Regions from separate parts of the Sporosarcina beigongshangi genome, predicted to be linked through region 1. Evidence: riboswitches for the same ligand, from Rfam matches in the RefSeq annotation. Region 1 holds a riboswitch; each other region holds the start of a gene.
The links. A riboswitch is a leader RNA that binds a small molecule or an ion and turns the genes downstream of it on or off. The one in region 1 is predicted to bind lysine.

Region 1 (4,292 bases):
TTTCATGGCTGATCCAGACATCTTAATCCTTGATGAGCCGACAACAGGACTAGACCCGTTAATGAGAGTTGAATTTGTCAATTTATTAAATGAGGAAAAGAAAAAAGGAAAAACCATTTTTATGTCGAGCCATATGTTTGAAGAGGTTGAGCATACTTGTGACAAAGTGGCGCTTATTAAAGAAGGGAAGATTATCGCGGTTAAACCAACAATCGAAGTGAAACACAACACAGATAAGGTATATAAAATTGCTTTTTCTACTTCACAAGACTATCAAAGGTTTTTATCCGAACCCTTCACTTTTATAGAAAAAAGAGAGGATCAGTATCAAATCACGGTTACTGTGAATGACCAGGATATCAATCCATTTTTACGGGTGTTAAAAGGATATCCTATTCAATTTATTACAGAGATCAAGTATACACTTGAAAAATACTTCAAAAGCCTATATTAAGAGAGGATGCTTGTCATGATGAATGCCACGATTTTTAAACAAACAGTGCGGGCTAATTACAAACTGTGGATTGTATTTACAGTCGTATTAAGTGTTTTAAATGCAGTGCTGATTGCCGTATTCGAACCTTCTACGCTAACAAATATGGCCGATATGGTCAAAGATACGCCGTTAGCAAGTCTGTTAGGTGATACAAGCTTTTTAGGGATGCTGACACAAACGTTTTATTCGATTCATGGTGTTATATTGCCTCTTATTTTTATAATTATGACTGCAAATAGTTTAGTTGCCTCCCAAGTAGACAAAGGATCGATGGCCTATTTGTTATCGACGCCAATTAAGAGAACGGCAGTCGTACGAACACAGGCATTGTACTTAATTGCAGCTGTTTTTACGATGTTTTTAATCGTGACGCTTGCGGGAATGGTAGCCATACACATTTCTCAAGGAGATTTGGGTACCTATTTGGTAGATTTTATAGCGCTGAATGCAGGCTTATTTCTTCTTATGTTTGCAACAAGTGGCATTTCTTTCATGTTCTCTTGTATTTTCAATTTATCTAAACATTCGCTGGCATTAGGTGCGGGTATTCCGGTTGCCTTCTTCTTATTTCACCTGATGGCACAGGTAAGTGATAGTTTGGAGGGATTCAAATATCTATCGTTGAATTCACTGTTTGACACAGCTGCTATTTTAAGTGGAGATAGTTATTGGTTGCCATTTACTATACTTGGGGTTGTGGGGATTGTTATTTATATCATTGGTATACGTGTTTTTAAGGGCAAGGACTTGCCTCTTTAATGAACATCAAGTGTTTACTTTCATATCAATGAAAAAGGCTATCCAAAAGTGTAATAAACTTTTGGATAGCCTTTTTAGAGTCGGACGGATGTCCTCTTTCAGAACCTTACAGCTGCTGCCATTTTTATCCGTCGTACTTTAATCCTGATTGAATTGAATAGGGCATGGTGTTTTTCTAAGTGTTTAGGTGAATGTGTCACCGTGATGATCAAACACTCACACTATCATAACTAGACAACGTACGTTGCAATGAATGGAGCTGTTCATCGTTCAATGGAATCATCGGCAAACGGACGCCGCCGACGGGGATTCCTTTTAGATTCAATGCCGCTTTTACTGGTGATGGATTTGGGGCGGCAAAAAGGGCTTTCATAATAGGCAACAATTTACGGTGGTCTGCAGCCGCCTCTTTGATATTGCCCATTTTGAAGTTTTTAATCATTGTTTGCATTTCATTTCCTACAACATGGGAGGAGACAGAAACAACGCCAGCTCCACCAATTGCTAATACCGGGATAGTTAGGCCGTCATCGCCGCTATACAAGGAAAATTCTGTTGGTGTTTGCTCGATGATTTCAGCCATTGCATCCAAATTACCGCTAGCTTCTTTAATCGCGACGATATTAGTGATTGCTGCGAGGCGTATGACTGTGTCGACATCGATGTTGACAACTGTTCGTCCCGGCACATTGTATAACATAATTGGTAAAGAAGTCGCCGCTGCAATCGTTTGGAAGTGTTGAAACAATCCTTCTTGGCATGGCTTATTATAGTAGGGAGCGACGAGCATAATCGCATCGACACCAACATCTTCTGCTAACATCGTCAGTTCAATCGATTCCCTTGTGCTGTTCGAGCCCGTTCCAGCGATTACCGGCACTCTGCCATCGACAACCTCCACTGTAAATTTGAATAATGCTATTTTCTCTTCCGTCGTTAACGTCGGGGACTCACCAGTCGTCCCTGACACCACTAAACTATCCGACCCATTGGCGATTAAATACTCAATCAAATTTTTGGTTGCTTCAAAATCAATGTCCCCATGTTCATTAAAAGGAGTTACCATCGCTGTTACAATTTGTCCGAAATTCATCATTCTCCACATCCTATTCATTTTTTATTATCTGAATTCAGCGGAAAACCTTTGCTGAATTCAGATAAAGCCTCCGGCGGATGTCACGGATTTTTAAGGAAGCTATTCGAGCGAGCTCGAAAAAAATCCGGACGCAATTACGCCAAGGCGTAATTGATAAATAAAAAATAAAATAGAGGGTGGAGGGCAATTTATCAGTAGACGCAAAAAAGCAACAACGAGGGCTCGTTGTTGCAGTGAAATAATGGATTATTTCTTTGCATAAGATAGCCCTCCATATAGTTTCCTATATGACAATCCTGCACTTATTCAACGCAGAACCAGCTTCGAGATAATGAGTGTCTCTCCACTTCGGCAAATCCCCCTTTCTACAATCTTCGTAGGATCTCATTATCCTCGGATTGTCTACTAATGGTTTTTGCGCCTCTATCCTTACTTCAAAGTTTCGAAATAAGTAATATTAAATTATTACCACCTTACACGGTATTCAGTACAATTGCAAGTTGAAAGTAAAGTGGAGTGTTTGGGCGGTATGATAAATCCTCGTTTAGCGCCTAACTGACGCTGCCATTCTTACATACGTATGGCGTCTGCCTCTGATAACGATTGAATAGGTCATGATGTTTTCTGGCACCGCGATTCCATAAAATCCTGTATCGCCGATATGGTAAATGTCTGCACCAGCCATTTTACTATTGAGTGCGATTTGACGAATTGTTGCCTCATCTGCTCCTTCTTGACTTGTGCCGATAGTGAGCATGGCTAACGCGCCTTTTGCGTGGACGAAGCGAACGTATTTTTCAGCTGTATCGACTGTGATTCCTGGCACAGTTCCCGGGGCAGGCATTAAAATAACATCAGCGCCTGCTTCGATAAAGCTTGAAAGAGTCGCCTCTGAAATAATGCCGCTACCTGTTTCGTTTGCGACACCAGCGCCATGCATTTTCCCAGCGATGATTAATCCTTCTTCACCAAAAATCTCCCGTGCCTTCTTAATGGCAACGACTGTTTCCTCGTTTGTCACTCCGGTTTTGGGATTCCCAGTTAAACAAATAAAATCAAAGCCTAGCTTTTTAGCTTCACGTAATGCTTCTTCGGTAGCTGTTCGCCCCTTTGAAACAGTATCTAGCTTTTCAATTTGTTCAGCGTTCAGATCAACGGGTTCTAAATTTAGACCGATAGGACGCCCTGTTAATTCTTTTACCTTTTGAATGATTGATTCATTCTCATCGCATTTGTATCCTTCAACGGCAGGGTTAAAAACGTCAAATAAATTCAATAATAGTAAATCCGCACCAAAGGAAGCAGCAAGTTCAGCATTTGTAATACCTGGATATAATGGTGCTACAGAAGTCATCGTCTCCGATAACATCACTCTTCCTTCACATGCGCGTATCGATTTCTTTAAGTCTTGGCCATTCATTTTTTGAAAATCGGAAGCGGTACAATCTAATAATCTTTTCACAGAAATTCCTCCATTTAATTAGTATTTTATCTTGTCACTTTCACTTTGAATTTATAGCGGTCAGCACGATAAAATGATTGTACAAACTCTAATGGACTATCATTTTCAACAAGACCTACTCGGGAAATATAGAGTACGGGATCACCCACTTTAATATGAAGAGCTTCTGCTTCACGCTTCTCGGCAACCATTGCTTCTACATCCTGTTGTGCGGACAATATACTCAAGTTAAGCTCACTTTCGACATATTGATAGATGGACTGTTCTGCAATTTCCTTTGTTAACCCTGGCACGAGGTCCACTGACGTATAAAATAGTTGTAAAGCAATTGGTAAATGGTCGGCTAAGCGCAATCTTTTGATTTCATAAATAGGTGATCCTTCTTTTAGCCCTAATTTTTGCGCTATCTCTTCGTTTGCTTCAATTTTGTTGAATGCTAATACCTTTGTGCCTGGTTCCATCCCTCGTGAACGCATATC
Region 2 (4,292 bases), on a different contig from region 1:
TGCCATGCGATAAAGATTACAAGGAATACACCCGTAACGCGTTGTAGCATGAACATCCAGTTACGGAAAGTCCCGTAGCGTTGTACGTTATTTTTTGCTGTGAAAGCTATGTACAGGCCGTAAAACGCATGGAACATAAGTGGGATGTAGATGATGAACCATTCTAAAAATAGAACGAATGGTAAGCTCCCCATGAAGTTAGATGCAGTGTTGAATGCTTCCTCGCCGCGTGTTGCAAAGTGGTTAATGACCAAGTGTTGGGCAACAAAAAGTCCAACCGGAATAATTCCGAGCAATGAATGAAGACGGCGCAAGTAAAAATCTGATTCTCTCGACAAGTCTTTTACCCTCCCTTATTACTGAGGTTACCAAATCAGTGTTGTCATCGTTTAGACACGAAGCAATCATTGACGGTTCCCCTCTTCGTGGTACAATATTAGAACATGTCCATTGTACTCCTCTGTTTTAAAGAGGTCAAGATGATGTGGTTTTTTGTTACGAACATATTACTTCTATATTAAAAGTATTTCACTTATTTTCATCCGAAAGGATTGCATAGACGATTGGAAAATAATACAAATCTTTCGCCGACTCATTTCGGCTATGACCTTTTACGCGACCATGTCTTACCTAGTATTTTAGGTACTCACCAAGGTGATATTCTTTATTGGGCAGGAAAAGAAGTCGCAAGGAAATTTCCTGTTTTTAGCGTTGAAGAGCTTCCAATGTTCTTTCAAGAGGCAGGATGGGGAATTCTTTCCCTCGAAAAAATGCAAAAAGATGAGGCCTTTTTCACAATGATTATGGGCGATGAGATAAATATCCAAGACAGATCTTTTCAACTAGAAGCAGGCTTTCTTGCAGAACAGTATCAGAAATTGAACGGACTTTTGACTGAATGCTACGGAGAAGCGCAACCCAAAAAAGGACGCGTTACATTCCAAGTGAAATGGGATACCAAAACTAAAATTGGCGTTTAAAAAGAGATGTAGCCGTGGTGGCTACATCTCTTTTTTTCATTTTCCTTTTACTGCATCTAATCCAAATTGTTCATGAAGGGCTGCTACAGCCTTCTCCATCTCAGGCTCTGGAATTACGACAGACACTTTAATTTCCGATGTACTGACCATTTTTATCGGAATGTCTACTTGGCGTAAAGTCTCAAATAGACTTGCCGCGACACCTGGGTTAGACACCATTCCACTGCCAACAATCGACACCTTCGCTAGACCTACTTCAAAATCGGCACGACTATAACCGAGTGCTTCTTTATTGGATTCTAATACATTAATCACTTCGGCAAAATCCTCTTTTTTGATAGAGAATGACACAGATGGTTGGACATCCTCTCTAATCGTCTGAACAATAATATCAACGTTGACATGGTGCTCCGCAAGAGCTGTGAATATATTGGCAAGTGAGCCATTGTATGGGACGTTGTACATCACTGTTATCCGAACGATATCTCGCTCAAAGGCGATGCCCCGCACAACTAAATTATTTTCCAAATCAATTTCCTCCTTGATAATCGTTCCTTCCCCCTCTATATGAGCCGGTCTAACACGCAAAGGCATTTGATGGTTTTTCGCAAATTCAACTGCTCGTGGATGAAGTACACCCGCCCCCAAATTCGCAATCTCCAGCATTTCATCATAGGATATTTCCTCAAGCTTTTGAGCTTGTTTAATGAGTCTTGGATCTGTCGTAAATACCCCTTCGACATCCGTGTAAATATCACAAATAGAAGCCCCCAGTGCAATAGCGATAGCAACTGCACTTGTATCGGAACCTCCGCGACCAAGCGTCGTTAATTCACCATGCATATCAGCTCCCTGGAAGCCTGTAATGACCGCGACGGTTCCCGAAGTTAGGGCAGCACTCACTCTATCTGCTTGTACCTGTTCAATGCGCGCATTGCCATGAACCGACTCCGTCAGGACACCTGCCTGCCATCCTGTATAAGAATGTGCCTCCACACCTTCTCCAGAAATCGCCATTGCAAGTAGGGATGCCGTCACTTGTTCGCCCGTTGCCAAAAGCATATCGAGCTCACGTCGACCTGCCGCCGAGTTCACTTCTTTCGCAAGCGATAGTAGCTCATCTGTCGTTTTCCCCATTGCCGAAACGATGACCGCAACTTGTTTGCCACTATTCACTTCCCTTACTACAAGCTGCGCCGCACGTGCGATTCTTTCCGGGTTCGCGACTGAAGTCCCCCCGAATTTCATTACGATTCGTTCCATTATCCATTCCTCCGTCTTTCTCCTGTATGCAAAAACGGCCCTCAATAAGTTGAGAGCCGGGTCCGATTGGAGACATCATTAAAGAGATGCTCCGTACGGATAGCTCTCCAGGTAGTCAATACCTGACAGACTCCCATTTCTTCAATGGAAATCCAGCCAAACAATCGTGACAGTCGATTTGTCCGCTTCGGCGAATACCCCTTTCAATTTCCTTCACCGAGCTGTCGCTCTCCGGAAATGTACTATTAGCATTCGCGCCTCTATCCTCACTTCATATATAATTGTAAGTGAAAAATTCAGTGCATTTACTTTATCATATTACTCTTTCTCTCGCAATGCCTCTTGACGAAAATACGCCTCAACTCCCTTAGCAACTGCCCCAGGCAAGCCCGCTTGCTGCAAAGCTTCTACAGAGGCTTCACGAATCTTTTTCACCGACTCAAAATGTTTCAACAACTGTTGCTTACGTTTCGGCCCCACACCCGGTAACCCGTCAAGCGCAGATGTTAATGAATTCGTTTCACGCCGTTGTCTGTGGAATGTAATGGCAAAACGGTGCACCTCATCTTGTATCCGCTGCAATAAATAAAAGGCTTCACTTGTTCTTTTTAACGGAATCATATCAATGGGATTGCCATACAACAATTGCGCCGTCTGGTGTTTATCATCTTTCGCCAGTCCCGCAATAGGAATGGAAAGTCCTAGCTCGTCCTCAATAATCTCTCGTGCCGCCTCCATATGCCCCTTCCCACCGTCAATGACGACTAAATCAGGTAACGGTAAGTCGTCCGTCAGCACACGGCTATAACGCCTTCTCACAACCTCTCGCATTGCACCATAATCATCATGCGCAGCAGCTGTTTTCGTTACATATTTGCGATAATCCTTGCGATTCGGTTTGCCATCGACAAATGACACCATCGCAGAAACAGGATCAGCCCCGTACGTATGGGAGTTATCAAAAGCCTCGATGCGAAGCGGTATCGTTATATTCATCGCCTCACCCAGTTCCTCGCACGCACCAATCGTTCGCTGTTCTTGCCTTTCCATCAGCTGAAACTTATCCTTCAATGACATTTCCGCATTTTTAATAGCAAGATCCACCAATGATTTCTTTTTCCCTCGTTGCGGAATAAATACATTGACGTTCAGAAGCTGACGAACCAATTCACTGTCAACCCCTTGAGATAATAAGATTTCCTTTGGTAGCAAATGCTCGGACTTCCCATAAAATTGTCCGATGAATGTCAGTAGCTCGTCTTCAGGGTCTTGGTAAAGCGGAAACAGCGACACATCCCTTTCAATCAATTTCCCCTGCCGTACAAAAAATACCTGAACACACATCCAGCCATTTTCAATTGCATAACCAAAAATATCACGATCCGTAAAATCATTCATTGTCATCGCTTGTTTTTCCATAACTGCTTCAATATTTGTAATTTGATCCCGATACTCTTTCGCACGCTCAAACTCCAAATTTTCCGCAGCGGAGGACATTTTTTCGGTCAATTCCTTCTTGACACTTTTATAGCCGCCATTTAGGAAACGACTAATGTCGTCCACCATTTCCTTATAAATCTCCTGATCAACTTCATTGACGCATGGGGCTAGACATTGACCGATATGATAGTACAAGCACACACGATCTGGCATCGTCTGACATTTTCGGTACGGATACAGTCGGTCTAATAACTTTTTCGTCTCCCCTGCTGCATAAGCATTCGGATACGGGCCAAAATATTTCCCTTTATCCTTCTTCACTTGCCGCGTAATGATTAATTTAGGATGGCGCTCGGTTGTAATTTTCAAGTAGGGATAGGTTTTATCGTCTTTCAACATAATATTGTATTTCGGGTCGTACTGTTTAATAAGATTCAATTCAAGCACAAGTGCCTCAATATTGGATGAGGTGACCATATACTCAAAATCCTCAATTTCACCTACGAGCCGCTGTGTTTTCCCATCATGACTGCCCGTGAAATAGCTACGCACCCGATTTTTTAATACTTTCGCTTTCCCAACATATATAACGGTTCCTTGCCGATCCTT
Region 3 (4,292 bases), on a different contig from region 1:
AGGCAATGCAGGAGAAAGTGTATTATAATCCGACGGCTCTACCGCAAAACTTATTTGGAGTCAGTCCATTAGCTTCCTTTTTTGGTCGTGCCTTAATCGCGTACACAAAGGCGGATTGTGCATTGTTTAACGCAGGTATTTTTCTTGGTAGCTTAGACAAGGGCTGGGTAACGAAAGAAAGCTTGCACACGTTATTACCACATCCGATAAATCCATGTATCATCACATTAGACGGGGCAGAACTACAAGAGGTATATGAGCTATCATTGAATGAAGAATGGCCACAGATTGAAATTAAAGGACTGGGCTTTCGTGGTACGCTAATGGGGGCAATGATTCATGAAAGATTGTACAAGAATCGTCATGGCAAGCTCTATGCCGGGAATCGAGAAGTCGTCAAAGGACAATCGTATACGCTAGCGACATTGGATATGTTTACATTTGGATTTTTCTTTCCGATTCTTCAAGAGGCGAAGAAAGACTATTGTATGCCAGAACTAATCAGAGATGTGCTAGGCTGGTATGGCACTGAATTGTACTGAATAAACGGCTCCTTTTCTGCATATTGTAACAGCAGGAGGAGTCGTTTTGAGATTTCAAAGTCAATTTTCTCGAAAATCTAGGAAAAAGAAACGAAGAATGCTACCGCTCCTTATTCCAGCATTTCTAATCGCAATTGCCTTATCCCTATACATTGTTAATATGAGATTGACACCCATCTATGTTCGATATGCAGAGGCGCAAACGCGTATTATCTCTGCGCATGTCATTAACAAAGCGATTACATCAAAGGACCTTACATTTCCTAGTGTTGAAGAGATGTTTCCTACTAGTTCAAATGAGTCTACTGGGGTAATAAAGATCAATGCGGAGGCCGCCAATCGGGTAGTGGGAGAGATACACGCACTCGTTGCTACTCATCTTAAGGAGGCAGAAGCCGGTAATTTTGACGTGTTACCAGTGCGCGATAATATCGAATACGATTCACAGGCGATGGAAAACCAAGAAGGAATCGTCTTTTTTGTGCCAGTTGGCCAGGCGCTTAATATTCCTTTGCTAGGGAATCTAGGACCTAAAATCCCCATTCGTTTTCATGTCATTGGTGAAGTACACACTGATATTGAACCGACTATTAAGGAATTTGGTATCAACAGTGCATCTGTCGAAGTGAATGTTGTTTTGACAGTGAACGTTCAGATTATCGTGCCATTAGCCACGAGAGAAAGTAAAGTGGAGCAAAGAATTTTGGTTGCAATGGGGATTATACCGGGAACTGTTCCTCCAGTTTACAGCGGTGGTGGAGGTGCAGCGCCTAATGTCGAAATTCCAGTCCAACTTCCGAAACAGGAATAAGTAATGCATAAGGGTCCTACATTCTAGATATTATCCTCGGCTGAAAAATAAATACTCTCTTTCCTTTTTTAAAAGACTTGAAAGTACCACGGTTTATTGTTAGGCTAGTATAGTTAATAAAATACCGATTGGGTAGAGGCTGCATTGCTTATGAGTAGCATACGAGAGATTGACATCTATGACCGTGTGTAAAAGGAAGCTTTGCCGAAGTTTGTTGGGGTTGTCAAGTCCAACAGGCTGGGGTTATTCCGAATAGGGATAACACTGTCATGCATCTTTGTGATGTATGATGAGCTACAAGTCGTACGTTAGATAAGCCAATTTATTTATCCAACAAACGCAATGTAGATAAGGTCGACTCCCATTACACTTCTCTAAGTGTCGATAGGAGTCGGTTTTTTTATTCCCCCATGAAGGGCCTCGACCCAACAATATGGAGGATTTTTAGAATGATTGGAACATGGGTGTCGATTTTGCCGCCACTAATTGCCATTGTAATGGTATTGGCAACAAAACGGGTATTGCTATCACTTGGATCAGGGATTATCGCTGCCGCTGTACTGACAGCATCCTTTTCACCGAGTGAATCCATAAAGTATTTGTGGAATGGAATGATTGTCTCCTTCTGGGATGAAGGGGCATTGAATACGTATAATATTTACATTATGCTATTCATTCTTTTACTTGGAGTGATTACAGCATTCGTCAGTTTGTCTGGTGGTAGTAGGGCGTTTGCAGAGTGGGCTGAACGTCGCATTAAGACAGGGCGAGGAGCGAAAATGCTGACGGTACTTCTAGGAATCGCTATTTTCGTAGATGATTATTTTAATGCATTAGCCGTGGGACAAATTGCTCGTCCGATTACAGATCAGCATAAAATTTCGCGTGCGAAATTGGCTTATTTTATCGATTCGACGTCAGCACCTATTTGTTCGATTTCGCCCATTTCAAGCTGGGGAGCGTTCTTAATTGGACAGATGGCCCTTATATTTGGAGGGGCTGCAGCTATCAGTTATTCGCCGTTGTCTGCATTTATCATGATGGCACCGATGAATTTCTACGTTGTTGCAACGCTTGCAATGGTTTTCTTCTTTGCATGGACGGATATCGATTTATTCACGATGAAGAAGCATGAAAGGCTTGCGAAAGAGGAAGGCCAATTATTTGATCCGAATAAAGGGATTCCTGGTCAATTAAAAGAGGATTTCCCTGCACACACTTATGGTCGTGTACGCGATCTAGTCGCGCCAATTGTGTCGCTTGTAGTTGTCACGTTTGCCATGATGCTTTGGACAGGCTATGTGATTGGTGGATCCTCAAGCATATGGTCAATATTTGAGAATACGGATGTGCCTCTGTCCTTGCTGGCAGGTGGAATCGCCGGGGCATTAGCCGCTGCAATTCTATATGGGTTACAGATGAAATCCAATGAAACTGCTTCAATGCAGCTGATGGTTCGTGCCTTTATAGGCGGTGTACAATCTATGATGCCTGCCGTGTTGATCCTGATATTTGCGTGGGCCTTAACGGATTTAATTGCTATTTTGGATACGGGTGCTTATTTATCAGAAGTCGTGTTAAGAGCAAATCTACCAGTTGCATTTTTACCAGTTATTATCTTTATCCTGGCAAGTCTGATGGCGTTTGCTACGGGGACATCATGGGGCTCGTTCGGAATATTGCTTCCGATTGCCGGGACAATTATGATTGACGCCGCGCCTGAAATGTTATTACCGGCACTTGCAGCAGTTCTAGCAGGGGCTGTGTTTGGAGATCATTGTTCACCAATATCAGATACAACGATCTTGTCGTCGACAGGTGCAGGCAGTAACTTGATGGATCACGTTACGACACAATTACCCTATGCGCTTATTAGTGCTATTGTCGCTACTATAGGTTATTTCGTACTAGGTGCAACAGGCTCTGTGTGGATTGGCCTTGCCGCTGTAATTATCATTCTCATCGTATTATTTACGATTTGGACGATAAGGGCGAGAAGAGAAACAGTAAGCTAACCGCATAATTATAGGTTGAAACGAGAAAGCGATGAAAATTCATCGCTTCTTTTATTATATTAAAACAATTTTTGGACAAAAAAATGTTTTGACAATAGTCAGTTAGGTATATATACTAGTCAATAAGATTATAAAACAATCTTGAAAGTAGTAATCACTCAATTCTTAGTTTTAAAATACTATGAAGGAGGAACACTGGGGGATTCAATATCTACGTTTCAAATTGTTAGAATTTTAAATCACAAGGGGGATTTCAATTGAAATTAAAAAAATTCGCAGGCATATTCGCCACAGCAACTCTTGCAGTTGGACTATTGGCAGGGTGCGGCGCAGGGGAAAAGGCAGATGGAGACAGTTCAAGCAGTAAGGGTGGCGACACGATTAAAATCGGCGTTAACCTAGAATTGTCTGGAGCAGTTGCCTCATACGGGACATCAGAACTTTCAGGAATTGAATTAGCTGTTGAAGAAATTAACGCAGCAGGTGGCGTAGACGGCAAGGATATTGAACTAGTCAAGGTGGATAATAAGTCTGACCCTGCGGAAGCAACAAATGCAGCACTTAAATTAGTCACACAAGATAAAGTTGTAGCGATTATTGGCGCGGCGACAAGTGGCGCGACGGTTGCACAGGCTGAAATTGCTAATGGCAATGAAGTACCGCTTATTACTCCATCAGGTACAAGCCCGACAGTAACGGTTAAAGACGATGGAAGTGTTAATGAGTTTGTATTCCGTACTTCATTCATTGATCCTTTCCAAGGAACAGTTGCAGCGAACTTTGCAGCAAATGACTTAAATGTAAAAACAGCTGTTATTTACAAGGATAACGCGAGTGACTATTCAAAAGGTCTAGCAGATTCGTTCAAAAAAGATTTTGAAGCAGCGGGCGGTAAAGTTGTATCAGAAGAATCATATGTTGGGA

Region 2: linked by a shared signal. The riboswitch ahead of R2B77_RS01660 (aspartate kinase) and the one ahead of dapA (4-hydroxy-tetrahydrodipicolinate synthase) in region 1 are both predicted to bind lysine.
Region 3: linked by a shared signal. The riboswitch ahead of R2B77_RS08965 (Na+/H+ antiporter NhaC family protein) and the one ahead of dapA (4-hydroxy-tetrahydrodipicolinate synthase) in region 1 are both predicted to bind lysine.

What each region holds. Positions count from the first base shown of each region.
Region 1 is NZ_JAWLIR010000006.1:29,510-33,801, forward strand. It holds gene R2B77_RS04530 (ABC transporter ATP-binding protein) at 1-454, shown strand, start outside; gene R2B77_RS04535 (ABC transporter permease) at 470-1,255, shown strand; gene dapA (4-hydroxy-tetrahydrodipicolinate synthase) at 1,464-2,348, opposite strand; lysine riboswitch at 2,608-2,785, opposite strand; gene R2B77_RS04545 (DUF7916 family protein) at 2,896-3,813, opposite strand; gene R2B77_RS04550 (GntR family transcriptional regulator) at 3,840-4,292, opposite strand, start outside.
Region 2 is NZ_JAWLIR010000002.1:225,403-229,694, forward strand. It holds gene R2B77_RS01650 (succinate dehydrogenase cytochrome b558 subunit) at 1-338, opposite strand, end outside; gene R2B77_RS01655 (YslB family protein) at 564-980, shown strand; gene R2B77_RS01660 (aspartate kinase) at 1,017-2,243, opposite strand; lysine riboswitch at 2,336-2,514, opposite strand; gene uvrC (excinuclease ABC subunit UvrC) at 2,562-4,292, opposite strand, start outside.
Region 3 is NZ_JAWLIR010000014.1:3,201-7,492, forward strand. It holds gene R2B77_RS08955 (bifunctional metallophosphatase/5'-nucleotidase) at 1-542, shown strand, start outside; gene yunB (sporulation protein YunB) at 589-1,353, shown strand; lysine riboswitch at 1,479-1,658, shown strand; gene R2B77_RS08965 (Na+/H+ antiporter NhaC family protein) at 1,803-3,368, shown strand; gene R2B77_RS08970 (ABC transporter substrate-binding protein) at 3,626-4,292, shown strand, end outside.